Regions from separate parts of the Glutamicibacter sp. 2E12 genome, predicted to be linked through region 3. Evidence: riboswitches for the same ligand, from Rfam matches in the RefSeq annotation. Region 3 holds a riboswitch; each other region holds the start of a gene.
The links. Region 3 has a riboswitch for S-adenosylmethionine ahead of ACP3TE_RS02735 (bifunctional o-acetylhomoserine/o-acetylserine sulfhydrylase). Riboswitches for the same ligand answer to the same signal wherever they lie in the genome.
Positions count from the first base shown of each region.

Region 1: it holds a riboswitch for S-adenosylmethionine, as region 3 does, so the genes downstream of both, ACP3TE_RS08200 (acyl-CoA dehydrogenase family protein) here and ACP3TE_RS02735 (bifunctional o-acetylhomoserine/o-acetylserine sulfhydrylase) in region 3, are expected to answer to the same signal.
Region 2: it holds a riboswitch for S-adenosylmethionine, as region 3 does, so the genes downstream of both, ACP3TE_RS05875 (ABC transporter ATP-binding protein) here and ACP3TE_RS02735 (bifunctional o-acetylhomoserine/o-acetylserine sulfhydrylase) in region 3, are expected to answer to the same signal.
Region 4: it holds a riboswitch for S-adenosylmethionine, as region 3 does, so the genes downstream of both, ACP3TE_RS05845 (methionine ABC transporter ATP-binding protein) here and ACP3TE_RS02735 (bifunctional o-acetylhomoserine/o-acetylserine sulfhydrylase) in region 3, are expected to answer to the same signal.

Region 1 covers NZ_CP188297.1:1,749,774-1,757,091, forward strand. Annotated here, with positions in the region: gene ACP3TE_RS08185 (CdaR family transcriptional regulator) at 1-400, shown strand, start outside; gene ACP3TE_RS08190 (GntP family permease) at 692-2,053, shown strand; gene ACP3TE_RS08195 (hypothetical protein) at 2,129-2,503, opposite strand; SAM riboswitch class I at 2,778-2,868, shown strand; gene ACP3TE_RS08200 (acyl-CoA dehydrogenase family protein) at 2,919-4,145, shown strand; gene ACP3TE_RS08205 (acyl-CoA dehydrogenase family protein) at 4,174-5,403, shown strand; gene ACP3TE_RS08210 (MBL fold metallo-hydrolase) at 5,521-6,216, opposite strand; partial or broken gene ACP3TE_RS08215 (MBL fold metallo-hydrolase) at 6,316-6,588, opposite strand; gene ACP3TE_RS08220 (LysR substrate-binding domain-containing protein) at 6,707-7,318, shown strand, end outside.
Region 2 covers NZ_CP188297.1:1,266,894-1,274,211, forward strand. Annotated here, with positions in the region: gene ACP3TE_RS05865 (LLM class flavin-dependent oxidoreductase) at 1-1,132, opposite strand, end outside; gene ACP3TE_RS05870 (acyl-CoA dehydrogenase family protein) at 1,190-2,521, opposite strand; SAM riboswitch class I at 2,537-2,628, opposite strand; SAM riboswitch class I at 2,896-2,997, shown strand; gene ACP3TE_RS05875 (ABC transporter ATP-binding protein) at 3,003-3,824, shown strand; gene ACP3TE_RS05880 (aliphatic sulfonate ABC transporter substrate-binding protein) at 3,910-4,932, shown strand; gene ACP3TE_RS05885 (ABC transporter permease) at 5,002-5,766, shown strand; gene acs (acetate--CoA ligase) at 5,843-7,318, shown strand, end outside.
Region 3 covers NZ_CP188297.1:590,465-597,782, reverse strand. Annotated here, with positions in the region: gene ACP3TE_RS02770 (class I SAM-dependent methyltransferase) at 458-1,084, opposite strand; gene tpx (thiol peroxidase) at 1,183-1,680, shown strand; gene ACP3TE_RS02760 (hypothetical protein) at 1,829-2,263, opposite strand; gene ACP3TE_RS02755 (phosphotransferase family protein) at 2,353-3,198, opposite strand; gene ACP3TE_RS02750 (CPBP family intramembrane glutamic endopeptidase) at 3,295-4,077, shown strand; gene ACP3TE_RS02745 (GNAT family acetyltransferase) at 4,096-4,512, shown strand; gene ACP3TE_RS02740 (VOC family protein) at 4,574-5,218, opposite strand; SAM riboswitch class IV at 5,391-5,510, shown strand; gene ACP3TE_RS02735 (bifunctional o-acetylhomoserine/o-acetylserine sulfhydrylase) at 5,602-6,945, shown strand; gene metX (homoserine O-acetyltransferase MetX) at 6,948-7,318, shown strand, end outside.
Region 4 covers NZ_CP188297.1:1,258,703-1,266,020, reverse strand. Annotated here, with positions in the region: gene ACP3TE_RS05860 (IS110 family transposase) at 1-797, opposite strand, end outside; gene ggt (gamma-glutamyltransferase) at 1,001-2,824, opposite strand; gene ACP3TE_RS05850 (NAD(P)H-binding protein) at 3,040-3,903, opposite strand; SAM riboswitch class I at 4,187-4,276, shown strand; gene ACP3TE_RS05845 (methionine ABC transporter ATP-binding protein) at 4,360-5,166, shown strand; gene ACP3TE_RS05840 (methionine ABC transporter permease) at 5,183-5,899, shown strand; gene ACP3TE_RS05835 (MetQ/NlpA family ABC transporter substrate-binding protein) at 5,943-6,815, shown strand; gene ACP3TE_RS05830 (acyl-CoA dehydrogenase family protein) at 6,910-7,318, shown strand, end outside.

The DNA.
Region 1 (7,318 bases), 1.2 Mb from region 3:
CGCGCCTGTCGAAAAGGCCGAGGATCTCATGGCCGAAACCGAAGTGCTGCGCGTATTGTTGGGCTATCCGGCACTCGTGCCTTCCCACGCGCGGCGCCGCATGTGGAGCCGGGAAATTGCTGTGGCTATCGCCCGCACCCCAGCCCGCAGCCTGGAACATGCAGCTGCCCCAGCGATGCAGCTCAATGAGGAACAAGCCAGAACCCTGCTGGTCGTTGCGACAGCTGCTTCGATGAGCCAAGCGGCCACGGATCTGCATATTCACCGCAATACCTTGGTGCAAAGACTTGAACGGATAAGCCAGGTCAGCGGCGTCGATATTCGGCGGTCCAGCGAATCCCTGAAACTCCAGCATGCCATCTACGCGAGAGTGGCCTTGGGCCAGCTGCATGTTTTCTAGGCCCTGGAAACTAGGGGAGCTGGCGCCGGGGCTGGGAAGGGTGGGGTGTTTGCACACATTGGCTCTTTCGAACCCAGGCAAATGTGGTCGTGTGCCCATAGGTATTCGGGGTCACTTTTCCTAGTATTGGCAGGATGATCGATCTTTGCGCCCGAAACCGGGGTGGCACGGTGGCATCTAGCCCAACGGGCAAAGCCTTGAGCAGCTTTGCCGATAGGGCTGGTCCACCCGTTGAGCCATTGCGGGCTGGGCGCATTGAACTACCGATATTGGCAAAGGAGCCAACCCGCCGTGTACGAACTGCTTGTTCTGCTGATCCTTGTTGTGGCCATCGTGATGGTCACAGCACGCTTGAAGATCAGCCCATTCCTCGCCCTCGTTGGCGCAGCTATCCTGGCGGCCTTCGCCTACCGGATTCCGCTGGCCGACGTGGCTTCGACGGTCACCACGGCCTTTGGCAGCACCATGGGAAATATCGGACTGGTGATCCTGTTCGGAACGATGATCGGTGTCATCCTGGAGAAATCCGGCGCCGCGATCTCCATGGCAGATGCGCTGATCAAGGTCCTGGGTACCCGGTTCCCCAACCTGACGCTATCGATTATCGGCTACATCGTTTCCATTCCGGTCTTCTGCGACTCGGGATACGTGGTGCTCAACTCGCTGCGCAAAGCCATCACCCTGCGTACCGGGGTCTCCGGGCTGGCAACTTCCATCGCCCTGATGACCGGCCTGTACGCGACCCACACCATGGTGCCTCCAACTCCGGGCCCGCTGGCCGCAGCCGAAAGCATCGGCATTGCCGATAACCTGGGCTTGATCATCGCAGTCGGATTGCCCGTTGCGGCCATCTCGGCACTTGCCGGCTTGGCCTACGCCAGCCGCTTCAACAAGTCCCAATGGACCCCGTTGCCAAGCGACGACCACAATGACATCTCCGAACTCGACTATGAGCAGCTGCGTGCAAGCTTCGGAAAATTGCCCAGCCCGGCGCTAGCCTTCATGCCGATCCTGGTTCCGCTGGTGCTGATCTGTGCCGCATCCATTGCGAAGCTGCCCTCGCACCCGATTGGCGAAGGCGCTGCCCTGGAAATCCTTTCCTTCCTGGGGACGCCAGTTATTGCGCTGATCTTCGGCTTGATCTCATCGACTTTTCTTTTGAGCGGTGGCAGCAAGCTGGCGGTCTTCAATGAGCAGATGAACGAAGCTGTACGCACCGCTGCTCCGATCTTGCTGATCACCGGTGCCGGCGCCGGCTTCGGCGCGGTCCTGGCCGCGTCGGATCTGACCACGATTCTTTCGGATTCACTCAGCGGACTGGGCTTGGGCCTGGCTGTGCCATTCCTGATCGCCGCTGCATTGAAGTCCGCCCAGGGCTCGTCCACCGTCTCAATGGTGACCACTTCCGCGCTGGTCGCTCCGATGCTCGGCTCCCTGGGCTTGGGTTCGGAGCTGGGCATGGTGCTATCCGTATTGGCAGTAGGCGCCGGTGCGATGGTTGTCTCGCACGCCAACGACTCCTACTTCTGGGTCGTCTCGCAGCTCAGCCGCATTCCGGTGATCACCGCCTACAAGACCCTGAGCGTGGCTACCGCCATCCAGGGCACCGCGGGTTTCCTGACTGTACTGGTCCTGGGAGCCGTACTGCTTTAGCAGCACGCCTTCCAAGAAAGCAACGGATCGCGCCATCGGCAGATGGCGCGATCCGTTGCTTTAAGCAGTGCTGGATTAGCCCAGGCCTGCCGCCGGGAAGCTCCGCGCGGCCTTATTCGCTGTGGCAGTCGAGATCACCAGCAACGCGATGGCGGCCAGGTAGCCGGCTCCGGTCGCGGCGAAGGCGAAACCGAATTGGCCCAGCAGGCAGAGAACTGCTGCGCTGGCCAATGCCGCCCAACCGGCCCAGGAAGCCGCGGCAAGCAGGGGCGCAGCCTGCTGATGCCCGGCGAGCCAGGCCCCATCGCTGGCCAAGGTGTGGCGCGTCTTGATGCCGATCGCCGCATTGCGAGCGAGCTTCCGGTCCCGTGCCATCGGGGCGAGGAACGCTGCGACCAGCGTTATGCTCAGCAACCCGAACATGAAGGCAATCACGCCTGCTGGATCCACTTGCCGCCTCTTCTGCCGATTGATCTTGAATGGCCATTCAATGCGGTCGCATGGAAGTGCCCTGATCCACGCTGTGTTCCCAATCGATGCCTAGGGGAACGCCTTTGAAATCCAGTTCCAGCATGCCAATTGCGTCATGCGAAGGTCATATGACGTCTTATCCGCCCGTTTTCCGGCAGGGCGAAGGCGCGAAGATGACGTATTTTGTCCTGCTGTTCCTCCGCATGACAGCGCCCTTCCCGAGGACCTGCCAGTAATGCTTGACTCGGAGCACAACCCATCCAGAGCGGCTGAGAGGCCTGGCTCCGAGACGCCGCAGCAAGCCTGCACTCCGCAGGTAGTGCTAACGCCAGGTTCGATGGATCCGCAGATTTTCTGCATCCTTCGGAATCCATAGCCCAAGAGGAGAACGAAGATGACTGTACTGGATACCCAATTGCCGCGCGTGCCCTACACCGGCACTGCTGATGAAGCTGAACTGGCTCATTGGCGCGACGTCGCCCAGCAAGTAGCTGACAAGCTGGCGGCTGACGCGCTCGAACGCGACCGAAAGAACGCCCAGCCTTTCGCCGAAGTGCAGCTGCTGCGCGAAGCCGGGTTGCTCAATCTCTTGGTGCCTGCAGAATTCGGCGGAGCCGGAGCCCATTGGGAAGCGGCTTTCGAAGCGGTCCGCATACTGGCCGCAGCTGATGGCTCCATCTCGCAGTTGCTGGCTTACCACTACATCAACCAGTCCGGCATTGCGTTCTACGCCCCAGCAGAAGCGCAAGGGGCATGGTGGCAGCGCACCGTGGAAGGTGGCTGGCTCTGGGGCGATTCGGTGAATCCAGTTGATCCGGATTTGACGCTGAGCGCCGAAGGGGACGGCTACCGACTGAATGGAGCCAAGCGATTCTCCACGGGTTCCGGTGTTGGCGAGGTCATCGTCATCAACGCGCTGGTCCAGGGCGGAGAATACGACGGGCAGATTCTCGCGTTGGTTCTGCCACGCGATATCGATGGCTTGGAAATCGTTGACGACTGGGACTACCTGGGACAGCGGCTGAGCGCGTCGAATTCCTTGAAGTTCCACAACGTGCGGCTCGAAGCAGGGGACTTGCTGGGATTCGTCACCGATGAACCGGTCTCCACCCTGCTTACCCCCGGTATCCAGTTGGCCTTCGCCAACTTCTACCTGGGCATCGCCCAGGGAGCACTGGAGCGCGGCAAGCAGATCTTGCTGGGCCGCAAGAACGCCTGGCTGTTCTCGCAGGCAGAGACCTACTCGCAGGACCCGATCTTCCAGCGCACCGTCGGAGAGCTCAAAGCCCGCACTGCAGCAGTGGCGGCGCTGACCGAGAAGCTGGGCCGGAAATTCGATGCCCTGCTCTCGAAGGCCGGGGAAGTCACCCAGCCCGAACGAGCGGCGTTGGCCGTGGAAATTGCTGAAGCCAAGGTGGTCTCCACTGAGGTGGGAGTGGATGTGGCGAACCGGATCTTCGAGGTGACCGGTTCATCTTCGACTGCGAACTCGGTGGGTCTGGACCTGTACTGGCGCAATGTGCGCACCCATTCGCTGCACGACCCAGTGGACTACAAGAAGATCGAGGTCGGCGCCTACTTCCTGCGCGGAGAGTCCCAGCCGCTCTCGCTGTACACCTAAGAAAACTTCTCCCGGATTGGACTGAACGATGACTGTACTTGCAACTGGCAATCGACTCGCAGGCCTCAAAAACCGCTTCGCACCGCTCTTCGCGCGCATTGCGCAGGGTGCAGCTGAACGCGACCGCACCGGCGAATTGCCCTTCCAGCAGGTCGCGGACCTGGCCGCTGCCGGCTTTGGCGCGGTTCGGGTCCCGGAATCGCACGGGGGTGCCGGTGCTACGCTGCCCGAACTCTTCGAGCTCTTCGTGGATCTCGCGGCGGCGGATTCCAATATTGCCCAAGCGCTGCGCGCGCACTTCGCCTTCGTCGAGGACCGTCTGGTTGCGGCCCCCGGTCCGGGGCGCGACAAGTGGCTGGCCCGCTTCGTGGCGGGAGAACTGGTGGGCAACTCCTGGACCGAGGTCGGCACCGTCAAGGTCGGGGACGTGATCACCAAGGTCACCCCGGACGGCGAGGGAAGATTCAAGCTCAACGGCACCAAGTACTACTCCACCGGCTCGATCTTCGCCGACTGGCTCGATACCTACGCAGAGCGCACCGACACCGGAAAGCGCGTGATCGCCGCAGTCAACCGCCACCAGCGCGGCGTCGAGCTGGCCGATGACTGGGATGGCTTCGGCCAGCGCACCACGGGCACCGGCACCTCCACCTTCACCGACGCGATTGTCGCCGAAGAAGACCTCATCGACTTCGATACGCGTTTCAAGTACCAGACAGCTTTCTACCAGCAGGTGCTGCTCGCTGTCCTGGCCGGCTCCGCCAAAGCAGCCGAGCGCGACTTCGCCGCCGAGCTGAAGGCGCGCAAGCGGACCTTCAGCCATGCCGCGGCCAATGTGGCGGCCGAAGACCCGCAGCTGCTGCAGGTGATCGGCGAGGTCTCCGCGGCGGCCTTCGCTGCCGCGGCAACGGTGGAACGAGTGTCGACGGCATTGCAGGGAGCCTATGAAACTGCGCAGGCGCTGCACACCGGCGAGGTGACCGGGGAAGAGGACGAAGCAGCCAACGATGCGGCAGAGCTGGCCAGCGCCCAGGCGCAGGTGGTGCTCACGCCATTGGTCCTCAACGCAATCACCCACGCTTTCGATGCGCTGGCCGCCAGCGCCACGAGCGTTACCAAGAACCTGGACCGGCACTGGCGCAATGCCCGTACCGCCGGCAACCACAACCCCTGGGTGTTCAAGGCGAGGTTGATTGGCGACCTGGCGGTCAATGGCACCGAGCTTCCGCGCGTGTGGGCGATTGGTGCATCAAAGTAGATTCCTTGATTTTGCGGGTCCAGCATTCTTTGCCGATGCTGGGCCCGTGGTCGTAGTCCCGGGGCAATCGATCGACCATCGTTCCAGTCGCCTGACGGATAGCTGCCGGCCTTGGCCCTAGCGCACCTGGGTAACCGTGCCACTTGCGATATGGAAGATATCCAAGTCGCGGGGCACGAAGAGGCCGCCAGAGAACTGTTTCGAAGCCCGCTGCCAAACTTCCATTCCAGATCCAGCGGGAACCAAATGATGCAGCGCCAAGTTCCGTGCTCCAGCCCGCTGGGCGATTCGACCTGCGTCTTCTGCGGTGGTGTGCGCGCGCCGATGATGTCCCATGCTCGCTTCCAGTTCGGAGGATGAAGCATGCGGGTAGCTACGAGCGATGGCCTCCAGATCAATAGCTTCATGGAACAGCAAGTCGCAGCCTTGGGACAGGCGCGCAAGATTTGCGCTTGGCGCTGTATCGCCGGAAACCACGACCGATCCATATCTCGAATCAAGGCGGAATGCGAATGCCGGAGCGATAGGTTGGTGCTGGACCAGGATAGCGCTAATTTTTACATGCCGATCAGCGTATATTTCAAAAGGCTCCATGTCCGGATGGTTGTTGTGGTTGGGGTGGAAGCCTGTGCCGGCGGGAATCTCGATATCTACGCCATGGAAAATATCCGAAATATCAGGTGCCGCCGAATCCCGTCGGCGATCGTTGAGATCTGTAGCATGGGCGCGCAGTAGCAAGTTGACCATGGCGTTGGTCCCGGGTGTGGGCGACTGCGGAAATATGGCTTCCGGCTCTTCGGCCGCTGTCTGCATCGAGGGCAGCACTCCTCGATCACCCGGTCCGAAAACAGGAACCTGCCGACCATCGGTGCCGCGGAACCCAAGGCCGCCCAGGACCATGACAGAATTCAGGTCAATGACGTGGTCTGAATGCTGATGGGTAATGAAAATTCCGCGCAGGGCAGTGGGGTGAATCCCGATCTCAGCCAGGCCCAAACCGACGCCATGGCCGCAATCCACCAAGTAAGCGTGGCCGTCCACAACGATCGCGGTAGAAATTCCGCGACGGTGACCGGTTCCTGGATCCGGCCTCAATAGCGGGCCGCCAGCAGTTCCAAGCGCCACTGCATGCATTCCGGTCTTCATCACTGGCTTCATCTGTCTCCTGTGGACGGGTTGTTTCATCGGCAAGCTGATGCCATCATCCGCGGAGGCAATGAAGTAGTCAAGGAATAATAGATTATTCGCCTCATAACATTTTCTAGTTGGCAGCGGTCCGCTGCCCGCTGGCTAGACTGGGCGGGTGATCAACTACACCCTGCGCCAGCTGCAGTACTTCGTCGCCGTCGCTGAACTCGGCTCCATCTCCGCCGCAGCGAAGCAGTGCCATATTTCCCAGGCAGCCATGTCCCAGTCCATGGACGAGCTGGAACGCGCCGTCGGCTCGCAGCTGCTGGTGCGCAGACGTGCCCGCGGCGTGGTGCTCACGGCTGTCGGCACCGACTTCCTGCTGGACTCGCGGGCCCTGGTGCGCCATGCCGAAGAAGTGCAGGACCAGATTGTCGAACGCCAGACCAAGCTCTCCGGCCCTTTGGTGATCGGCTGCTATTCCTCGCTGGCCGCTTTCTGGATCCCGGTGATCTGCGAACGCTTCACCAATGTGCACCCGGACTTGCAGGTCACCCTCGTGGAGGGGGACGGGGCCGACCTGCAGGAGCGCATGCTCAAGGGCCACCTGGATGCGGTGCTCACCCATACCCGCCACCTGCTGCCGCAGGTCTCTTCGCGTACGGTGATGTCGGGCCGGCCCTATGTGCTGGTGGGAGGCAATCACCGGCTGGCCGATCGCACCTCCGTCGCCTTGAGCGAACTGGCCGACGACGACTTCGTCTCCCTGGACATCCCCACGGTGCGC
Region 2 (7,318 bases), 680 kb from region 3:
CGGAGACCGGGCCGAATCCGCCCACGCCGATCCATTCGGCCAGCTGGCGGATGGTCCACGGCTTGCCGGTATCGCCGCTGGCCTTCTTGAAGGTTTCCACCGAGGACTGGATGGCGTTGGACTTCACGTCGTCGCCGATGACATCGTCGGGGCCGTAGACGGACATGTCGATGCCGGTCCAGCCGGACAGCAGTGCCAGCGACCCCTCGATATCCACGTAGGAGCTGTAGTCCTGGAACTTCGCCTGGGCCAGTTCGGTGGTTTCGGCGGTAATGATGGTCTGCATGGCGAAGACCTTGATGTCGTAGCGGCCACGCCCGGCGGCCTCGGCAGCGTCACGGATCTTGCTGACCGCTTCCTTCAGCAGGTCGCGGGTGGGGCAATTGACGAAGATCGCTTCGGCGTTCGACGCGGCGAACTCGGTGCCGCGCTTGGAGGCGCCGGCCTGGTAGATCACCGGGGTGCGCTGGGTGGACGGCTCGGTGATGGCGATGCCCGGAACCTTGAAGTACTTGCCTTCGTGCTCGATCGGGTGCACCTTGGCCGGGTCGGTGTAGACGCCGGTGGCCTTGTCATTCTGCACCGCGTCGTCTTCCCACGAGCCTTCGAGCAGCTTGTAGACCACCTCGAGGTACTCATCGGCGTGGTTGTAGCGCTCGTCGTGCTCCATCTGGTCTTCCTGGCCCATATTGCGGGCGGCCGAGGGAAGGTAGCCGGTGACGACATTCCAGCCCACGCGGCCGTTGGTCAGGTGGTCCAGGGTGGCCAGGCGGCGGGCGAAAGCGTACGGGTGCTCATAGGCGGTGCCCGCGGTGACGCCGAAGCCGAGGTTCTCGGTCACGGCGGCCATGGCGGAAACCAGCATCATCGGGTCGTTGACCGGTGCCTGGGCGCCGGAGCCCAGCGGGGTGACGTTGGTGCCCTTGTACACGTCGTAGGTGCCCAGCACGTCGGCGAGGAACAGTCCGTCGAACTTCCCCTTTTCCAGCACCTTGGCCAGGTGCGTCCAGTAGCCCAGGGTGTTGTAGGTCGAGGCCTTGTCCTGCGGATGGCGCCACAGGCCCGGCGACTGGTGCACCACGCAGTTCATGTCGAATGCGTTGAATAGGATCTCGCGCTTGTTCTCGCTCATGGCTTTGCCCCCATAGGTCGGTAATCGTGGAAAGTTGCTGGTTTACGTCGCAGGCCCTCAAGCCCGCTGGGTCGAATCTTCGCCGGTGACGGACAGCCGCTGCGGCTGGACCCCGTTGATCTCGTAGTCCCCGACGATGCGCGCCTTGTAGATCGCCGGGTTATGGGTGGCGATGGTGCGCGCATTGCGCCAATGCCGGTCCAGGTTGCAGCCGCTTCTGGTGGAAGAGGCTCCCAGTGCGTCGAAGAGCTTGCTGGTCACGCCGATGGCCAGTGGCTGCACCACGGTTTGCGCGCGGTTGGCGGCCAGCTCGCATACGGCGTAGCGTTCCTCGTCGTTCAGTCCCGGATCGCCCAAGGCGGCTTCAACTTCAAGGACTGCGCCGATCACCACGGAGTCGGCAGCGAAGGACTCCGCGGAAACTTCGCCCACCAGCTGGAGGACCTGGGGTTCCTGGTATACCGGCACCCCGGTTCCAGTGGTGAAGATGCGGGTGCGTGCCTGCACCGCGTGACGCAGGTCGTTCAATGCGGCGCGGGCGATGCCTGCCTGCACGGCCATGAGCACCAGCTGGAAGATCGCCGCTTCGGAGTCATTGGTCTGCTGCGGCATGAAGCAATCCACCGGGACCTGGTGGAATTCGGTAGTGCCGGTTCCGGTGAGGCCCTGGCCGAACCCATCCCAGTCGTCGAGGATCTTGACGCCGCTGCGCTGGGTGGAGACCACGGCGATCTGGCGGCCGGCGAGCTCCGGGTGGGCCACGGCAACGGTGGTCCAGTCGGCAAAAATGGTGCCGGTGCAGTAGTACTTTTCACCGTCGATCACCCAGCGCCCGTCCACGGTGCTGGCCTTGGTGTTCAAGGTGCCCAGGGCGTTGCCACCGCGTTCGGTGTAGGCGTTGCCGATAATCTGCCCGGCAGCGATGCGAGCGACCCACTTCTTGCGCAGCTCTTCGTCCTCCAGCGCCAAGACGTTCTCGACGAATGCGATATGCGCACGCCACAGCTGGCCTACGTGGGAGTCCGCCTCGGACAGCTCGATGAGCAGACGGAAGACATCCACCAGCCGTGCGCCGTAGCCCCCGTCGGCAACGGAAAGGCGCAGCGCACCGAAACGCTCGCGATTCAGCAGGCCTACCTGCTCGAAAGGAAGCACGCGGTTCAAGTCGCGGTCCTTGGCTGTCGCGGCGATCTGCGCAAAAACGGGACGGAAAATTTCGGCCAGCCGGTCGTATTGCTCATCCGCACTTGGTCCGGGGGTGATTTTCAGCAATTGCCTGGTCGGCAGCTGTTCTTCAAACTTGTCCAGGTCCATTGTGGTGGCCTGCGAAGGGTCACTGAGCTGGTTGAAGTCCAGTCCGAGGGCATTGTGCGATTCACCAATAGGCATCAGGGTTCTCAATTCTTTCCATCGGTCCTGGCGGTAGCACCGTCCCGCTATTGGGGTGGTTGCTGCGGCGTCGTGGAGCCAGATCTCTCAGCCGCTCTGGATGGGTCGTAATTCATTTGTAACGGTAATAAACCGGCGTTTCCAACCCGCGAAGTCACATTTCGTCCCAGTGCCGGCAGTGCCCATCTTCAAATTTCACAGCCTAATCCGCGTCCTGCCGAAGATGAGTTGCAAAGTTTTGCTTAATGTCGAGCAAACCGGCCTGCAATAAAATAAATAACGAAATTTCTGGGCAATGTGACGTAGTTGTCGAAGATTTTTTCATATTACGCAAGATTTGCGTTCAAATCGTTCGACTCGTTGTAATGGACACGTAACCATCCCGAGCGGCCGAGAGATCTGGCTCCACGACGCCGCAGCAACCACCTTTGGAGTTTTGCTCTGCAGGCCGGTGCTACCGCCAGGAACGATGGAGATGAACATGACTCTTTCCTTTGCAGCGCCCGAGGCAGCTCCCGTTGCCTCAGCTTCAAGCGCCCTGGACGTGCAGTTCAGCAACGTGTCGCGAACCTTCACCACCAAGATGGAAAGCCGCACCGTTCTGACCGATATCAACCTGCAAATTCCAGCAGGTCAAGTCGTGGCCATTCTTGGAGCCAGCGGTTGCGGAAAATCCACGCTGCTGCGTTCAGTATCGGGCTTGGACCACCCCACCACCGGCACCATCCGCACCGGCACCCGCGAGGTCACCGGCATCAACGAGTTATGCGCCGTTGCCTTCCAGGAGCCCCGGCTGCTGCCATGGCGCTCGGTTCGCCAGAACATTGCACTGGGCCTGGCACCGGAAACCGATAAGCGCGCCGGCAACTCGCTGATCGATGAGTTGATCGAGCTGACCGGTCTGAGCCATGCAGCCAGCTTGCGCCCACGCGAGATCTCCGGAGGCATGGCGCAACGGGTTTCGCTGGCTCGCGCGCTGGCTCGGCGCCCGGGTGTATTGCTTCTTGATGAACCCTTCGGCGCCCTCGATGCGCTGACACGCTTGAAGATGCAGGATCTGCTGCTCTCGATTCACGCATCGTTCCCCACCACTGTTCTCATGGTGACCCATGATGTGGACGAGGCGTTGACTTTGGCTGACCGCGTGATTGTTCTGGGGCGAGGCGCTGGGCATAGTGCAGCGGGCGTCATCGAGGATCTGTCCATCTCAGCTGTGCATCCACGCCGGCATACCGATGAAAAGTTCGTTGCAGATCGCCTGCACCTATTGCGCCTGCTCGGCGTCGACCCAACCAACCATTAGTCCCGGCCACGCCGTGGGTCCCGAACCATTCGTCCCCTTTGCCTTTTCACCTACACCGCTTGCACGCACAATTCTAGGATTCTCCATGCTTTTGAACCGTCTCACCCGCCGCACTGCATTGTCCGCCGCCGCCTTGATCGTTGGCGCAGTTGCCCTGACCGGCTGTGCTGGCGAAAACGCTACAGCCTCCTCGGATGGTCAGACCCTGTCCATCGACTTTGCCACTTACAACCCGCTGAGCCTGGTACTCAAGGAAAAGGGATGGTTGGAAGCAGCCGCCAAGGAGCAGGGCGTAAATGTCGAATGGATCCAGTCCGCTGGTTCCAACAAGGCCAATGAAGCTCTTCGCGCCGACGCAATCGATGTTGGTTCCACAGCCGGTTCCGCTGCGCTCCTGAACCGTTCGAACGGTGCACCCATCAAGACCATCGCACTGTATTCGCAGCCGGAATGGGCGGCCCTGGTAGTGGATAAGGACTCGAAAATCGAGTCCGTTGAAGATCTCGCTGGCAAGACCGTGGCCGCTACAAAGGGCACCGACCCATACTTCTTCCTGCTGCAGGCGCTGGAATCCGCGGGCTTGAGTGAAGCTGACATCAAGCTGCAGAACCTCCAGCATGCCGATGGACGTACCGCCCTGGCCAACGGCTCGGTTGATGCCTGGAGCGGTTTGGATCCGATCATGGCCGCTGCCGAAAAAGACGGCGCGCAACTGGTTTACCGGAACTTGGATTTCAACACCTACGGTGCGCTGAACGCTCGCGAAGACTTCATTGAGCAGAGCCCCGAACTCGCCCAGCTCGTTGTCGATGCCTACGAAAAGGCTCGTGGCTGGGCAGCTGACAATCCCGAGGAAACCGCAGAAATCCTGGCCGACGTAGCAGGGCTCGAACCAGGAGTTGCTGCCACCGTCATTGAGGAACGCTCCAATCTGGACGTTCCGGCAGTTCCCGACGCCAAATTCACTGGAGTCCTGAGCAAGATTGCTCCCACGCTGGTCGCTAGCGGCGATGTCTCGGAGCAGGAATCCGTTGATGAAGCTCTGGAAACCCTCATCGATGACCAGTTTGCCGTCAAGGCAGACGCAACAAAGATCTCCGGAGAGTAACCAGCCATGAGTCCCTCTAACGTGGCTGGAACCCGCGGAAGCCAAACACCTGCCAAGCAGAAGGCCAGCATGGCCGCAACGATCCTGCGTGCCCCGAAATGGCTGCTTGCGCTGGTCTTGCCGCTGACCACCCTGGCTGTGTGGCAATTTGTCACCGTTACCGGAATCGTTGCTCCGTGGACACTGCCAACTCCGGGTTCAGTGGTTTCTGCTGCCATTGAGCTCTTCCAGGATGGCGAACTCGGAAAGCACATCGGCATCTCCACTCAGCGTGTTCTTCTCGGTTTCGCCTTCGGATCATTGCTGGGCTTGGCGCTGGGTGCGCTTGTCGGACTGTCCAAATTGGCAGATGCATTTCTGGGACTGAGCATCAGCGCCCTGCGTGCAGTCCCTTCCTTGGCTTGGGTTCCGCTGCTGGTGCTCTGGATGAAAATGGGTGAAGATTCCAAGGTCACACTCGTGATCATTGGTGCCTTCTTCCCGGTCTTTACCACCGTCGCCTTGGCGTTGCGCCATGTCGATGCCCACCTGGTCGAAGCAGCCCGCTCCTTCGGGTTGAAGGGATTGAAGCTGCTGCGCACCGTCCAGCTGCCCGCAGTGGTCCCTTCGATCTTCTCCGGCCTGCGTTTGGCACTAGCCCAAGCTTGGCTCTTCCTGGTCGCAGCCGAACTCCTCGGCGCGTCAATGGGCCTTGGCTTCTTGCTCACCGACTCGCAGAACAACGGCCGATTGGACCGCCTGATCATGACCATCGTGCTGCTGGCCGTCTTTGGAAAGATCACCGATGCCCTGCTGTCGATAGCAGAACGCTGGGCTATCAAGCGCTGGACCTGAAACCGGACCCGCTAATACCCGCTAGTACCCGCTAGTACCCGCTGACAAAGCTACCCCTCACCAAAGAAAGTTTGCGATGACCACCGAATTGGCAACAACCTCAACTCAAGTTTCAGAGGCAGCACGCCAGGAATTCTGGGACGAAGCGGCGAACCTCTTGGATTGGGACATCCCGTGGCACACCACCAGCCGCATCATTCCGGCCGATCCGGATGCCAAGCGCGGACCGGAAATTTCTTGGTACCTCGGCGGCAAGCTGAACGCCGCAGTGAACTGCGCCGACCGCCATGTAGCTGCGGGACGCGGGCAGAAGGTCGCACTGTATTTCGAAGGCGAGCCCGGAGACCGGGTAGCCGTCACCTACAAGAATTTGCAGGAGCGGGTCTCCCAGGCAGCCAACGCCTTGGAATCCCTGGGTGTGGTGAAGGGCGACCGCGTGGTCATTTACCTGCCGGTGCTCATTGAAACAATTGTCATCACCTTGGCTTGCGCCCGCATCGGCGCCATCCACTCGCTGGTCTTCGGCGGGTTCTCCGCCGAAGCGCTGAGGTTCCGCGTGGAGGACACCAAGGCAAAGGTCCTGGTCACCACCGACGGCCAGTTCCGCCGCGGCACTTCGGTTCCGGTCAAAGGCAACGCCGATGCGGCCGTTGCCGGCGAGAACGAAATCGAAAAGGTCCTGGTTATCCGCCGCACCGGCGACGAAATCCCGTGGACCGAAGGCCGCGACATCTGGTGGCATGAGGTGGTTGATACCCAGTCCACCGAGCACCACGCGCAGGCATTCGATGCGGAAACACCGCTGTTCATCATGTACACCTCGGGAACCACCGGCCAGCCGAAGGGCTTGGTGCACACCACCGGCGGGTACCTGACGCAGGCGGCCACCAGCTACAACCTGCTGTTCGCCAACCCGGACGAATCCCAGCGCGCCAAGGACGTGCACTGGTGCACCGCCGACCTCGCCTGGGTCACCGCGCATACCTACGAGATCTACGGCCCGTTGGCCAATGGCGTCACCCAGGTAATCTACGAGGGCGTCCCCAACGCCCCGCACCCGGGCCGCCACTTCGAGGTCATTGAACGCTACAAGGTCACCAGCTACTACACCGCTCCCACCTTGGTCCGCTCGTTGATGGGCTGGTTCCCGGACGGCATCCCCGCTCAATACGATCTGTCCTCGGTGAAGATCGGCGGCACTGTGGGTGAAGCCGTCAATCCCGAGGCATGGAAATGGTTCCGCCAGCAGATCGGCCGGGACAGCGAAGCAGGACTGCCGATGGTTGACACCTGGTGGCAGTCCGAATCCGGCGCGACCGTGCTTTCCCCCCTGCCGACCGATGGACATTTCAAGCCAGGCTGCGCCGCACGCGCGCTGCCGGGCATCTCGGTGGACATTGTTGACGATGGCGGCCTGAGCGTGCCGGCCAACCAGCAGGGCAATATTGTCATCACGCGCACTGGCCCGTCGATGGCCCGTACCGTATGGGGCAACCCGACGCGCTACTACACCAGCTACTGGGAACAATACGTAGAGCAGGGCTGGTTCTTG
Region 3 (7,318 bases):
CAGTCCAAGCCGTAAGCAAAACTAGGACGCTGCATTCTGTCCGCCCGGTAGATAGAAACGATGAGAAGCCTTCAATGCCTGCTCCTGCTGGCCGCGCAGGTCCGGTACTCCCGATTCCCGACGATTGTTGGCGGCTTCTGGTGAGATCGAGGCAAGCCTCCGTGCCTTCCTGGACCGGTAGCTTCCTAGCGCTGGGGAATTAGCGTCTCGTGCCCGGAGCCATGGGCAATTCTCCCCGCTTGGCTCAGCACAGTTCTGCATGGGGATGCCCACTGTCCCAATGACATCGGAGAATAAAAGAGGCTTGCCGGCGGCTCGTGGAAACCGATGAAACGGCAGCTTCCCTTGCGAAGTCAGTTGGCTGCGAAACACCGGTCGCAAACAGGCAGCGATTCCAGGCCTTGAAAAGCTTGCCGACTGTTGAATACCTGGCGGCGTTTCGCAAATAGCCACGAGGCTAGGAGGGCAGAATGAATATTCCATCTGGGCTCTGGAATCCTGAACGCTGACCGGTGCGTGCGTACACGCTCACCGACCATTGGGAGCCAGAACGGTAGGGAGCCAAATGCCAGTCGGCGAATCGCTGCACGAGCTGCAGCGAGGTTCCTTCGCGGAGTTCGTCCTGGTCTTCCGGTCCGCCGTTGGCATGGCGGGTGGTTCCGACAACGAGTACGCCCGTGACGCTGAGCACCTGATCGGCTAAGTTGAAAACGCCTCGCAGTTCATCGCGAGAAATGAAAGCAGGCACATTACCGGTCAACAATATGGCGTCGTACGTCCTTGGCAGGTCATGCTCGCCCAATGAGCCCACGACCAGCTGGTTCGCCGATAGCTGCCGGAACCAGCTCCCGTCGAATAGCTCTGCAGCTACATCCAGCACTTGGGGTGTGGGATCTATGCCGTAGCCACGGTGTCCCAAGCGGCGCAAGGCGTTGACGGTGTTGCCTACCCCGCAACCGATATCGAGAATTCGTGAATTGCGGCGGCAGAGCATGTCGGTGAAACGGGCGACTACTTCCAAATCAGTGCCGTCAAGGGTCTGAGCACGCATCTTCGCTGCGTATGAATCGTAGTCGGGGCCCATGTCCACAGTTTTGCATAGGAACGAGAAGTGAGCGACTTGTTTGCGCTAGTAGGCAGAAAATATAGCTCCGGATTAGGCATTCATGATAAACAAGACCTATGGCTAATACTGCTTTCAAGGGAACCCCTGTACAGACTATTGGTGATCTGCCGGCCGTTGGCTCGCAGGCTCCAGCTTTCACTCTCACCGACACCGGCCTTGCAGATGTCACCAGCGAATCGCTGGCTGGCCGTCGCGTTGTCCTGAACATCTTCCCGTCGGTTGATACCGGCGTTTGCGCTGCCAGCGTGCGTCGCTTCAACGAATTGGCTGCGGGTCTGGAGAACACGACCGTGGTGTGCGTTTCTGCTGACTTGCCATTCGCTCTGGGACGCTTCTGCGGTGCCGAAGACATCGAGAACGTTACCGCTGCTTCGGTCTTCCGTTCCGACTTCGGTTCGGACTATGGCGTGACCCAGATTGACGGTCCACTAGCTGGTTTGCTGGCCCGTTCGGTTGTAGTCCTGGATGAAGACGGCAAGGTTGTTTACAACCAGATCGTCCCGGAGATCACCACCGAGCCGGACTACGAGGCAGCCATCTCAGCACTGAACTAGATATTCTTTGTATCGGAGACGATACGCCGAAATGCCCACCTGAGCATCGTGCTCGGGTGGGCATTTTGCTTTTTCAACGCGTTTGAACAAAATAATGTTTCGCTAGATCCTGATAGACGAAGACATCGGGAGGGATCATCACCAAGTGCTAAGTCGCGTTTGAGGCAATTGATACCGTAAGTTCGTGTCCTTGCAACTCTCTTGCGACGAAAGTGAACGAACTTGAGTAGCCGTTTAGAGAAATCTCTTCGCGGGCGTTTGCGCCGTCATGGGTGCAGGGAACGCTGACTTCTCCTTTGTCAGGTTTCTCATCGCTTTGCCATGCGATGCTGGACGACATGTCTTCGCCCGAGCATTCGAGCACTACCGTATATTTGCCGCCGCGGAGCGGAATAGCAAGGGAGATATTCTGGTCTTTCCTATCAATTTCTGTGCTGATGGCAGCCAGCTCATGGTCTTGCAGCGGCATCATCGAATCTGTACCTGGTGGAGGAGGACTGCTGGAATCGCTGAGGGAGCAACCTGTGAACGCCATTGAAGTTCCTACGAGGGCAATGAGAGCGAATGCGTTTTTCAGGGTCATATTTTTCCTCGCTTAGGAAGCTACAGTTCGATATCGGATTCTGGTTGGTGAGAATGCTGTCGCGATGGGATGAATGGTTAGCGAGGAGCTCACTTCCGTACCGTCTGCGCGGCGGTGAGGATGCGCGGACCAATCTTGCGCATGAGCTTGCCCATCTTCGGGTTGTCGGTGCGCGAGAGCGTATCCGATAGCCGTTCAAGACTCATCAGGCCCAACCAGATTTTGGCCCGGTATGCTTCCTCTGCGCTGGGAGCAATCAAATCCGCCATTTCCAATCCATGCCACAGGCTCAGGTAAGCGGTGTTCAAAGCCGGGTCCCACGCAGCGGCCAGGTCCCAATCCAAGAGGCCAACCAGTTTCTCGCCGATCCAGTGCATGTTGTGGCCGGCCAAGTCGCCATGGACTAAGCCCGCAGGAACCTGCGCCAGGATATCGAGCTGGGCCCAGAGCTCGGTAGCAGGCCCTCGCAGTTCCTCGGGCAGCGCATCGAAGCATTGCTGCTGCCTGGCCTGGGTCCATTCGCCACGGAATGAAAACGGTTTGGCCAGATGCTCGCTGATCGGCTCCAGCGGCAGCTCGGCCAAATCCTTGACCAGCTGTCCCAGCACCTTCGGATCCCCGTAATGCGGTTCATGGGCGCTGCCGGGGATGAAAGACATGGCCACGGAGCTGAGTCCGTCGACGTGCAGGATCTCGGAGACCGCCACCGGAATCTGGTAGTTGAGCTGGCCCTCCAGCAAAGACAGCAGCTTGACGGAACGGGGCATCTGCTCCGTGGCCGCTGGCGTGCGCGCCATGCGAATCACCGCTTGCGGATTGCCAATGACCACCTTGTGGAATTGTCCGCCTTCGTTCACGGCCGCATCTTCCCAGGAAAGATCGGGGCAGAGCTGACGGGCAATCTGCAGTTCTCCAATGGTGGCAGGACGGCTCACTCGCACTCTTCTCGTTCAGCTTGCTGGTGGTCTCAACCTCAGGCTATCGCAGGTTTGCCACGTGGCTGCTCAGTACGCGCACAGCCAGATCAGCCTATGATCGGAAACGTGAACGCTGAACAATCTAAGCAGACAGCAACCCGCAAGACCCTCAAATTCGAGATCGTCTTGGTTCTTGCCCTGTCTTTGGGACAAAGCGCGGTCTACTCGCTGCTGAGCTTTGCCGACAAGGTCACCCGGGCGCCGCTGCGCGAGCAGACTACATCGCTGAACAACCCGCTGAGCACCCGCGAGTTCTTTGATTTCTCCTACCAGCTGCTGGACATCTTCTTTGCCTTGGTTCCCGTCGTGCTCGCGCTCTACCTGATGAAGCGCACGACCGGACGAACTATCCGGGACATCGGTTTCGATATGCGCAAGCCGGGCAAGGACGCACTGCTCGGGGCGGGGATGTTCTTGGCCATGGGAGTAGGAACGCTGGGCGTCTATGCCGCTGGGCGGGCACTGGGCGTCACCACGGCACTGTCAGCAGCGAATCTTGGCGATTATTGGTGGAGCGTCCCAGTGCTTCTGCTGTCGGCTGCACGTCATGCAGTCCTCGAAGAAGTGCTGATGCTCGGATTCCTGTTCACCTACGCCAAGAAATTGAAGCTGGGCCTGTGGAGCACGATTATTGGTTCTGCGATGATCCGAGGCAGCTACCACCTGTACCAGGGGGTGGGGCCGATGATCGGCAATATGCTCATGGGCGTCGTCTTCGGCTGGGTATACCAGAAGTACGGGCGGGTGATGCCGCTGGTTATCGCGCACTTCCTGCTTGATGCCATCGGCTTCGTGGGATACGCCTTGGTCGGGCCGGCCATCGGAATCGGCCAGTAGCGCCGGTAAGCTGAGCCAATGCAGATTACCGTGCTGCGCGAAGAGGACCTTCGCCAAGCAGTTGAATTGTGGGAAGCAACTGGGCTGACTCGTCCGTGGAATGATGCGCTCGCCGACGCCCGACGGGCTTTGGCCGAGCCTACTTCCACGGTGCTGTCCATCGTTGAGAACGATCAACTCATGGCTACTGCGATGGTTGGCCATGATGGCCACCGAGGTTGGCTCTACTATGTTGCGGTGGATCCGTGCCGGCAGGGCAACGGCCTGGGAAGGGCGCTGGTGGATGCCGCTGTCCTGTGGCTGCGGGATCTCGGCGTGCCCAAGGTGCAGCTCATGGTCCGCGAGGAGAACTCTGCCGTCATCGATTTCTATGAACGGCTGGGCTTCGAAGACCAGCACGTCGCGGTCCTGGGGAAGCGGCTGGACCGGCCTTAACGAAAAGAAAGTAGGTGGGGACGCCATTGTCCCCGCCTACTTGCGATCTCTGCGGAACTGTTTACAGCACCACGGTTCCGGACTCGGTCTCAAAGGTAACCGACATGATGCCCGGAGTGCCATTCGGCGCTTCATATTGCATGGTGACAGCGCCCAAATTGACGTTCTGCGGCTGGCCCAGCCAATCCAGCACCCGTTCACGCGAGCCGGCGATGGCGATCTGGCTGATGGCGCCGGCAGGTTCCAGCGCCTTGGACGGATGCAGCTCCTCGGATCCTTCATCCCAGGAAATCAGGTACGGGCACTGCGGATCGGCGATCAGGCCCTTGATGCCAATCTGCTGCCAGGTCAGTTCGCGGCCATCAGGGAACTTCCGGTTGCCCGGCACCGACTTGCGGCCCAAGCGGTCTTCGGCACTGGATAGATCTTCCACCGAGACGCACCAGCCCATCCAGCCGCCGCCGAGCTCCGAACGGGCGCGAACCGCCTGTCCGAAGGGTGCCTTGTCGCTGGCCGGGTGGTTCAGGACTTCAACCACCTCCAGGTACTGGCCATGCTTGAGCGGGAAGATGACATTGCGTGTTCCGAATCGTGGATGCACGCCGCCCTTGACGAATTCCAGTCCAAGGGACTCGGAGATTCTTTCAGCGGTTGGCAACAGCCCGTCCGGGCCGCATGCATAACTTACGTGATCTAGCCTCATCATGTGCCCATCATGGCAACATGTGATGCGAGTCTCTACTTAGGCACACCTAAGTGCCGTGATGCTATCGAATACTCTGCGATGAACCTGCAATATTCGCGAAATATGACCGATTGAGTCCAATGACGAGCCCTTGCGTTGCAAAGATCTTCGGTTTTCGGGCAAACTGGTACCAGGTCATGAGTCCCAGTAACAAGCCCCGGCTTACTGGGCGGCAACCCTCCAACCGCGGTGGGGTGCCCCGGGTGAAGACCTGGCCCTTGAACGCACAAGGCATCAAGGACAAGCGCGGGTTACCCCTGGAAGTCGTCACGATATGGTGCTTCCTGTCGGTGTCTTTTCAGTGGCGTACCCCCATAGTCATGAAACGCTATTTGGAGGAAACCATGAGCAATAACTGGTCATTTGAAACCCGTCAGATCCACTCCGGCCAGACCCCGGATCCGACGACCGGAGCACGGGCTCTCCCGATTTTCCAAACCACCTCTTTCGTCTTCCCCAGCGCCCAGAGCGCTGCTGCACGTTTCGCGCTGCAGGAACTGGAGCCGATCTACACCCGTATCGGCAACCCGACCACCGACGCGGTGGAAACCCGCATCGCTGACCTGGAGGGCGGCGTTGGAGCACTGCTGCTCTCCTCGGGACAGGCTGCCACCACTTTCGCTATCTTGAATTTGGCCGAAGCCGGCGACCACCTGGTGGCCAGCCCCAGCCTGTATGGCGGAACCCAGAACCTGCTCAAGCACACGCTCAAGCGCCTGGGCATCGAGGTCACCTTCGTTTCGGACCCGGACAACCTGGATGATTGGCGTGCCGCGGTGCGTCCGAACACCAAGGCCTTCTTCGGGGAAACCATCTCCAATCCGCGACAGGACGTCCTGGACATCGAGGGCATCTCGGCGATCGCCCACGAAGCTGGCGTGCCGCTGCTGGTGGACAACACCCTGGCCACCCCGTACCTGATCCGCCCGATCGAGTGGGGTGCGGATATCGTGATCCATTCGGCCACCAAGTTCCTTGGCGGCCACGGCAATGCCATTGCCGGTGTCATCGTGGACTCGGGCAACTTCGACTTCGCCAAGGACGCCGACCGCTTCCCGGGCTTCAACACCCCGGACGAGTCCTACAACGGCCTGGTCTTCGCCCGCGACCTGGGTGTCAACGGCATCCTGGGCGCCAATCTGGCCTACATCCTCAAGGCCCGCGTGCAGTTGCTGCGCGATTTGGGTTCTTCGGTTGCGCCGTTCAACGCGTTCTTGATCGCGCAGGGCCTGGAAACCTTGTCGCTACGCATTGAGCGCCACGGCCAGAATGCCGTAGAAGTTGCCAATTGGCTCGAAGCCCGCGAGGAAGTGCAGAAGGTCGCTTACGCAGGCCTGAAGTCCTCGCCTTGGCATGAGCGTGCGCAGAAGTACAGCGATCAGGGCGCCGGCTCGATCATCGCGTTCGAACTGGAGGGCGGTTCGGAAGCCGGCCAGGCCTTCGTGGACGCACTGGTATTGCACTCCAATGTCGCGAACATCGGCGACGTGCGCTCCTTGGTCATCCACCCGGCCTCCACCACCCATGCCCAGCTCTCCGAAGCGGAGCAGGTTGCGGCCGGCGTGAGCCCGGGACTGGTGCGGCTGAGCGTCGGACTGGAGAATATCAAGGATATTCTGGCCGATCTGGAACTGGGCTTCCAAGCTGTTGCAGCCCTCGAGAACAAGGAACTGCAGGAAACCCTCTAGGCATGGCATCCATTGTGACTACTGAAGATACTCTGCGCGCCGAAGAGCTCGCCGGCGGACAAGACGGCATTTTGCGCCGTAAGTCCGTGGGGGAGCACCACTTCGAATTCGGTGGATTCCTTCCGGACGTGGTGCTGGCCTATGAAACGTGGGGGACGCTAGCAGCTGATGGCTCCAACGCGGTGCTGGTGATGCATGCGCTCACCGGTGACGCCCACGTTGCGCAAGGCGATTCGCAAAGCGCCGGCTGGTGGGAAGAGCTCGTAGGCCCCGGCGCCACGGTTGACACCAATGAGTACTTTGTCGTGTCCATCAACATGGTGGGTGGTTGCAATGGTTCCACCGGCCCCTCGTCCTTGGGCGACCAGGGCCT
Region 4 (7,318 bases), 670 kb from region 3:
GGCACCAGGCCAAGATAGGACGCAATGGTGCGGCCGGTGAATCGATCCCAGTCACCGAGCTCGACTGCGAGAGCGAACCCGGTCAGGGTGTTGATGCCACGCAGGCAGCACAGCCTGTTGGTCACGGCAGTGAACTGGGATTCGGCAGCCATCTTGCTGATCTGCTCATCGAGCCGGTCACGCCGGGCAAGACCGAAAGTGGCCGCATCGAAGGCAGCGTCGAAGGCCGCTAACGTTCCGGTGCCAAGGCTCGCGAGCTCGTTCTTCCTGATACGCCGCAGCCATGCCTCATGCCTGGAGCCCCAGCACGTACTGCCGTCATAGATGAAGCTATGGCGCAGCAGGAGCTTCGAGAGCCGATGCCTGCACATCATCAGCTCAACTCTGGCGTCCTCGCGTGCTCGGACGAGGTCTCTGGCGGATTCCTCGGCGAGCGTCGGCACGCGCACTGCCACGAGTTCATCGACTTTGATCAGTCGTGCCAGCAGCAGGGCATCGCGGGCATCGGTTTTGACCTTGTCCCCGGAAGGGCGCAGGAGCTTCGACGGGGCCGCGACGGTCACCGGGTAGTGCATGCCCGCGAGGGTGCGTGCGAGGCTGAATCCGGTAGGACCGGCTTCGTAGGCGACCGCGACGGGTCCGTGGTCGGCAGCGATCCCGTTGATCCATGTCGTGACGGCTTCGTTCCCGCCGGGGAGTTTCGCTTCGAGGACTTCACCCGTGCGGGTGTCGAGGGCTGTTGCGCGGATGGATCGTGCGTGCACATCCAGTCCGATCGCAGTACGCTGGGTAAACATCAGGGCCTCCGCTGCATGTCGGCATCCCCGAGCCGTTCTCGGGGATGATCCACGAATCTGCACCGTGAGGCCCTGATCCGCAAGAGGCCTGGCGAAAAAACCTCTTACTCATAGGGTCTAGGGGCATCGCCTGCTAGCGCAGCAGACAGCGGCCCCCGGCACCTTCGAATGAAGTTGCCGGGGGCCGCCGTCTGCCTGCGGGCCTATTCGGTTGGCTGCAGCACCATGGCTGAACCGCCGCCGCGCCTCGTGGGCTCGGCCGCGGCGGTGAGTGTGCCGTCGGCAGCGATTTCCACCGCTTCAACCGCCCCGATTTCCGCCTGCGGAGTGAAGGAATCCCCAGCTGGCGCGAGCTTGTGCCCGAAGGCTTCGAGCGCCGAACCATGGACTTGGATGAACTCCGGTTCCGCGGTGACCACTGCCGTATTGCGCTGGGAAGCACGTGGAGCGGCGATGGCTTCGCTGATGTCCATGCCCAGATCAATGCGGTTCACCAGGGTCTGCAGCACCGTGGTGATGATGGTTGAACCACCGGGGGAGCCGATGGCCAGCACCGGCTCGCCGTCCTGCAGGACAATGGTCGGAGCCATCGAGGAACGCGGGCGCTTGCCAGGTTCAATGCGGTTCGGATCCTGCGGGTCGTACACCGTGGAGAAGTCGGTCAGCTCGTTGTTCAGCAGGAAACCGCGATCGGGGACCACCATGCCCGAGCCGCCGGTCTGCTCGATGGTCAACGTGTAGGAAACGGCATTGCCCCAACGGTCCACGACCGACAGATGGGTGGTGGAGATGTTCTCCGTATCCTGCTCCACTACCGGTTCGCTGGTGGCCGCAGGGCATTGGCCATCATAGTTTTCCAAGTCGCCCGGAGCGACCGGCTTCGTTGCGGCCTGATCCGGATCAATGGCGCAGGCACGATCCGCGCCGAATAACTTGTCCGTCAAGGTCCGTGTCGGGACGCTGGTGAACGCGGGGTCGCCGACGTACTTGCCGCGATCAGCGTAGGCGAGCGCAGTTGCCTCGAAATAATGATGCAAGGCATCGGGTTCTTCCATGGCTGGCAAATCGAATTCGCCCAGAATGTTCAGAGATTCGCCGATGGTCGTTCCGCCACTGGAAGAAGGAGCCATGCCGAAGACGTCGTAGCCCCGGTAGTCCACCTTTGTCGGTGCCTGCTCCACCACTTCGTAGCCGGCCAGGTCGGCGGTGCCCAGCTGCCCTGCGGGAACCGGGAGGGTGGTGTCTTCGCTCTTTGGCGGCGCCTGTACCGTTTGGGCGATGTCGGCAGCCAGTTCGCCCTCATAGAATCCATCAATGCCTTGCTTGGCCAGCATCCGGTAGGTGTGTGCGAGATCCGGATTCTTGAAAATGCTCCCGACTTCCGGAGCATCTCCGCCGGGCAGGAACAATTCGCTCGTGGAGGTGAACGCGGCGAACCGTTCCTTGTTGTCCAGGGTCTGCTCGCGGAACGTCTCGTCGATGACAAAGCCGCGTGAAGCGATCTGGGTTGCCGGCCGCAGAACCTGTTTCAGGTTCTGCGAACCCCAATTATCCAGTGCGCGCTGCCAGGTGGCCACTGTCCCGGGCACGCCTACTGCCACACCACTGGTGACCAGTTCCGGGGTGAAGTTATACGGTTCGCCGGTTCCAGGATCGATGAAGGCATCATGCCCAATGCCTGCCGGGGCGGTTTCGCGGCCGTCGATGGTGCTGACCTTGCCCGACTTCGCATCGTAGTGCATGAAGTATCCGCCGCCGCCAATGCCTGCGCTATAGGGTTCGGTGACGCCCAGTGCCGCCGCGGTTGCCACAGCCGCATCGACAGCGTTGCCTCCCTTGCGCAGGATTTCGATGCCGGCAGCGGTGGCTTCCGGATCGACCGACGAGACTGCGCCTCCAGTGCCGATGGCGGTCGGGTCCTTCTGGGTGTGCCGTGGTTCGGCGCTCGCCGGAAGCGCTGAGAAAGCTCCCAGGCCCAAGGCGATGGCTGCCGCGCAGGCAACTGATCTTAAACGTACTCGTGGCATGCTTTGATCTCCTCTGCAGGTGGGGATGAAGTATGCGCAAATTTACGGGAGCGGGAACTCGCCGCGCGGTTGTGACACGCAGCACCATGGGTTTGCGCGGCAATTTCGGCATTGCCGCGCGAATATTCCGGGTTGTGACGCGTTAAAGCGGCGGGCAGGCACCGCGGCCTCGATCGCCGCCAATGCCTGCCCGCTGGAACCCTAGTGCACCTGGGCTACTTGTCCAGGTTGTCCTTGATGACTTTGCCCAAGGAAGCCGGGGCGCGGCCGATCAGCTGAGCCAGCTCCCCGGAGTCCACTTCCAGCGCTCCTTCTCGAATGCGCATGTCGGTATCGACGAGGATGTGCGCGAACGGTCCGGGGACGCCGGCATCAGCGTAGATCTTTTCCAGTTGCCCTGGATCCATTTCCTGGTAGGCGATGTCCTGGCCGGCGGCAGCGCCAACCGCGCCAGCAAGCTGGGCGAGGGTGAATGGCTTATCGCTGCCCAGCTCGTAGATCCTGCCGTTCTGGTCCTCCTCGGAAAGCAGCACGGCCGCAGCGGCATCCGCATAGTCTGCACGGGCGGCAGCGCTGATCTTGCCATCGCCGGCGGCACCGAGCACCGTGCCGCTGTTGAGGTAGCCCATCAGCTGGTCGGTGTAGTTCTCGATGTACCATCCATTGCGCAACAGCACGTAGTCGATGCCGGATCCGGCCAGCAGCCGTTCGGTGGCGATGTGCTCGTCGGCGAGCTTCATGCCGCCGGACAGGGCGTTGGCAATTGAGGTGTAGGCGATCAGCGAGACATCCACGTGCTTGGCCGCGTTGATGACGTTCTCATGCTGGGCAACGCGCTGGCCCACCTCGCTGGCCGAAATCAGCAGCAGCTTGTCTATGCCTTCGAGTGCGGACACGAGAGTTGGCTGGGCGTTGTAATCGGCAACGCGGGTTTCCAGGCCTTTGCCTGCCAGTGGTTCCAGCTTCTGCTCGGAGCGGCCAATGGCGACCAGATCACCGGCATTCGCCCCGCGCGCCAGCAGCGCGTCGATGACTAGATTTCCAAGCTGTCCGGTGGCACCGGTAATTGCGATCTTCATGGGGTCCTCTCGTTGGTCTGCATCTGCTACAACCACCGTAGGCATCGCTGAATTCCCCACCCAAGATTGCTGGCACAAGCCAGCGAGAGATGGGCAGAAACTGCAAGGCTTTCGTCACAAAGAGGGGAAGTAGCGAAATGTGTCAGATTGCTACGTGGATTATTGCGTGATTTCAGCGTGGATCCGTCCGGACTATGACTTGATGACGCCGATTGAAGTAACGTTTGCCGGCCTGCGGGCGTGGACTCCAGACTTGAATTGTTCGGCTCGTACAACCGAACGCACACCATCCAGAGCGACTGAGAGATCTGGCTCAACGACGTCGCAGCAACCACCCGAGAGGGAGCGGTGCTACAGCCAGAACCGATGGAGTACTTTCACTTCGCGACGGAAAATCTGTGGAACGCAGATGATTTTCGCGAAGTGCGCTCCGCATAACCAAGCACCAAGGGAGCGATGATGATTCGTCTTGAAAACGTAACGACCGCCTTCGGCAAGGGCCAAGATCAATTCACGGCCGTCAAGGATGTCTCGCTGGAAATCCAGGCCGGAACCATCCATGGAATTATCGGATTTTCCGGTGCAGGAAAGTCAACGCTATTGCGCAATATCAATTTGCTGCAGCGTCCCACGTCGGGCCAGGTCATCGTGGATGGCGTCGAACTGACCGGGCTCAGTGAAGGAGACCTGCGAAAGCAGCGTCATGAGATCGGGATGATCTTCCAGCACTTCAACCTGCTGAACAATCGCACCGCGCAACAGAACGTCGAGCTGAATCTGAAGTTCGCTGGTGTTCCGAAAAAGCAACGCCGTGAACGTGCGCTGGAAGCGCTGTCCATAGTGGACCTCGCTGACAAGGCTGCCGCCTATCCAGGACAGCTTTCGGGCGGCCAGAAACAGCGCATCGCCATTGCCCGCGCGCTGGTCACCGAGCCCAAGGTCCTGCTGTGCGATGAGCCAACCAGTGCCGTGGATCCTAGAACGACAACGTCGGTGCTGCAATACCTCAGTGACATCAACGCCAGCCTTGGCATCACCACAGTCATCGTCACCCACGAGATGAACGTTATTAAGGCCATTGCCGACAAGGTTTCGGTCATGGAAGACGGAGCGGTAGTTGAAGAGTTCGCCCTGAGTTCGTTGCGAGAACCAGGCTTTGAACCAGTGACGCCAATCGGCCGCTACCTGATCAGTGACGAACTCACGCTTAACCGCCAGCCAAAGCAGGACCAAGCCGTCGCTGCCACCGTAGCCCGCGTATAGAGAACCTGGATTACCAATGAATTTCACGTCAGTAGTGCTAGCCACGAGCAACGGCAACGCAGCAGCTTTCAGTTTTGACCGCATCATCGAACTTGCCCCGGAAATCTGGGTCGCCATGGCGCAGACCTTTGCGATGCTGCTGGTTTCCATCCCGATCGCGATTCTCCTGGGAACCCCGCTGGGCATTTGGCTTTACTCGATGTCTCCCAACGGTTTGCGCCCACGTCCGCGACTGCACCGAATCGTTGACGGGCTGGTCAATACAATCCGTTCCTTCCCATTCCTCATCCTGCTGATCGCCATCATCCCGTTCACCCGATTCGTTGTGGGAACTACCATTGGCACCGCGGCGGTTATCGTTCCGCTGACCATCAACGCGATCCCCTATTTCGCCCGGTTCGTGGAGCAGAACATCAGCCAGCTTGGCAATGGCGTTGTCGAAGCAGCACAGGCCATGGGCGCCACCCGGGGACAGATCATCCGTGAAGTGCTGCTGATCGAAGCCAAGCCTGCACTGCTGTCTTCCATCACCATCATGACCGTCAGCTTCATCTCGTATTCGGCCATGGCCGGACTGGTCGGCGGAGGCGGTATCGGCGACTTCGCAATCCGCTACGGCTACTACCGCTATGAAACCGGAGTCATGCTGCTAGCCATCGTGTTGATGATCCTGCTGGTGCATGCAGTTCAGTTCGTCGGAACTCGGCTATCGCGCGCCGCTGACAAGCGCTAAACACAAAACCCGCTCAACTCGCATTTCAGCAAAGGACAACACCATGGCATTCTCTCGCCGCACCTTCTTAACTTTCACCGCCGGCTCCGCCGCACTCCTCGCGCTGGCTTCTTGCGGCCTGGCAGGTGGACAGGCCGCCGGCACCGGTGACAAGACCATCAAGGTTATTGTCACCGAATCTGCCCCATCGCAGGAACCAACCAAAATCGCACAGAAGCTGCTGGCCGAAAAGGGCTGGACTCTGGAGGCTACCTATGTCACCGACATCGTGCAGCCGAACCACGTGGTGTCCAATGGCGAATACGATGCCAACTTCTTCCAGCACGGCGCTTACCTGGAACAGTTCAAGAAGGATCAGAACGTCGACGTGGAGCCGGCCTTCTACATGTACAGCTCGCCTGCCGGCGTGTATTCGAAGAAATACGACGACATCAAGGACCTGCCCAACGGTGCGACCATCGCACTGCCTGTGGATACCGCCAACAACGGACGCGCGCTGGCCCTGTTGGATAAGGCCGGTGTCCTGAAGGTAGCTGAGGGCAAGAGCGTGATTCACTTGTCGCAGAACGACATCCTGGAGAACCCCAAGGGCTTCAAGTTCGTTGAGGTAGATCAGCAGTCGCTCTCAAAGACCCTGCCTGACGTGGATGCCGGGTTCCTTTTCGCCCGGCTCGGCGCCGAGATCGGACTGAACCCGAAGGACGCACTGCTCTTTGAAGAGGAAGAAGAAGCGCTCCCGTACATCAACATCATCGGCGCAAAGCCAGGGTTTACGGACACCGAAAAGGGCAAGGCGCTGGAAGAGGCCTACCACTCCGATGAGGTGCGCGAATGGTACGCGAGCTACCTCGACGGTGCGTTGGGCACTCCTTGGGACCGCGATCTCGAAGCGGACTTCGCCACCTGGAATAAGTAGGCCCTTGGCCCCACGACGCTGAACTTCGGCGTTGTGGGGCTCCACATTTTCCGACTCCTTTACTCAAAGTATCGACGTTCTGCAGGGAGAACCCATGACGATGATCGCCGCGCCCGCAATCGAAAGCCGCTACCAGGAACTTCTGGAGCGATTCCAAGCGGTCTTTGCCAGAATTGCTGAAGGAAGCTGTGAACGCGAGCAGCAGCGCATCCTGCCGTTCGAGCAGGTGCAGTGGCTCAAGGATGCCGGTTTCACCACGCTGCGCGTGCCAGAAAGCCATGGCGGTTCGCCTATCAGCCACGAGCATCTGTTCCGCTTGCTGATCGAGCTGGCCGCGGCGGACTCGAATGTGGCGCACCTGCTGCGCAGCCACTTCTCCTTCGTCGAAACCATCTCCCTGCAGTCGGCAGAGTTCCAGGACCGCTGGTTCCCGCGTGTGCTTGCCGGGGAAATCTTCGGCAACGCCGCGACCGAGCGTGGCGGCAATGCCCTTGGCACCACCA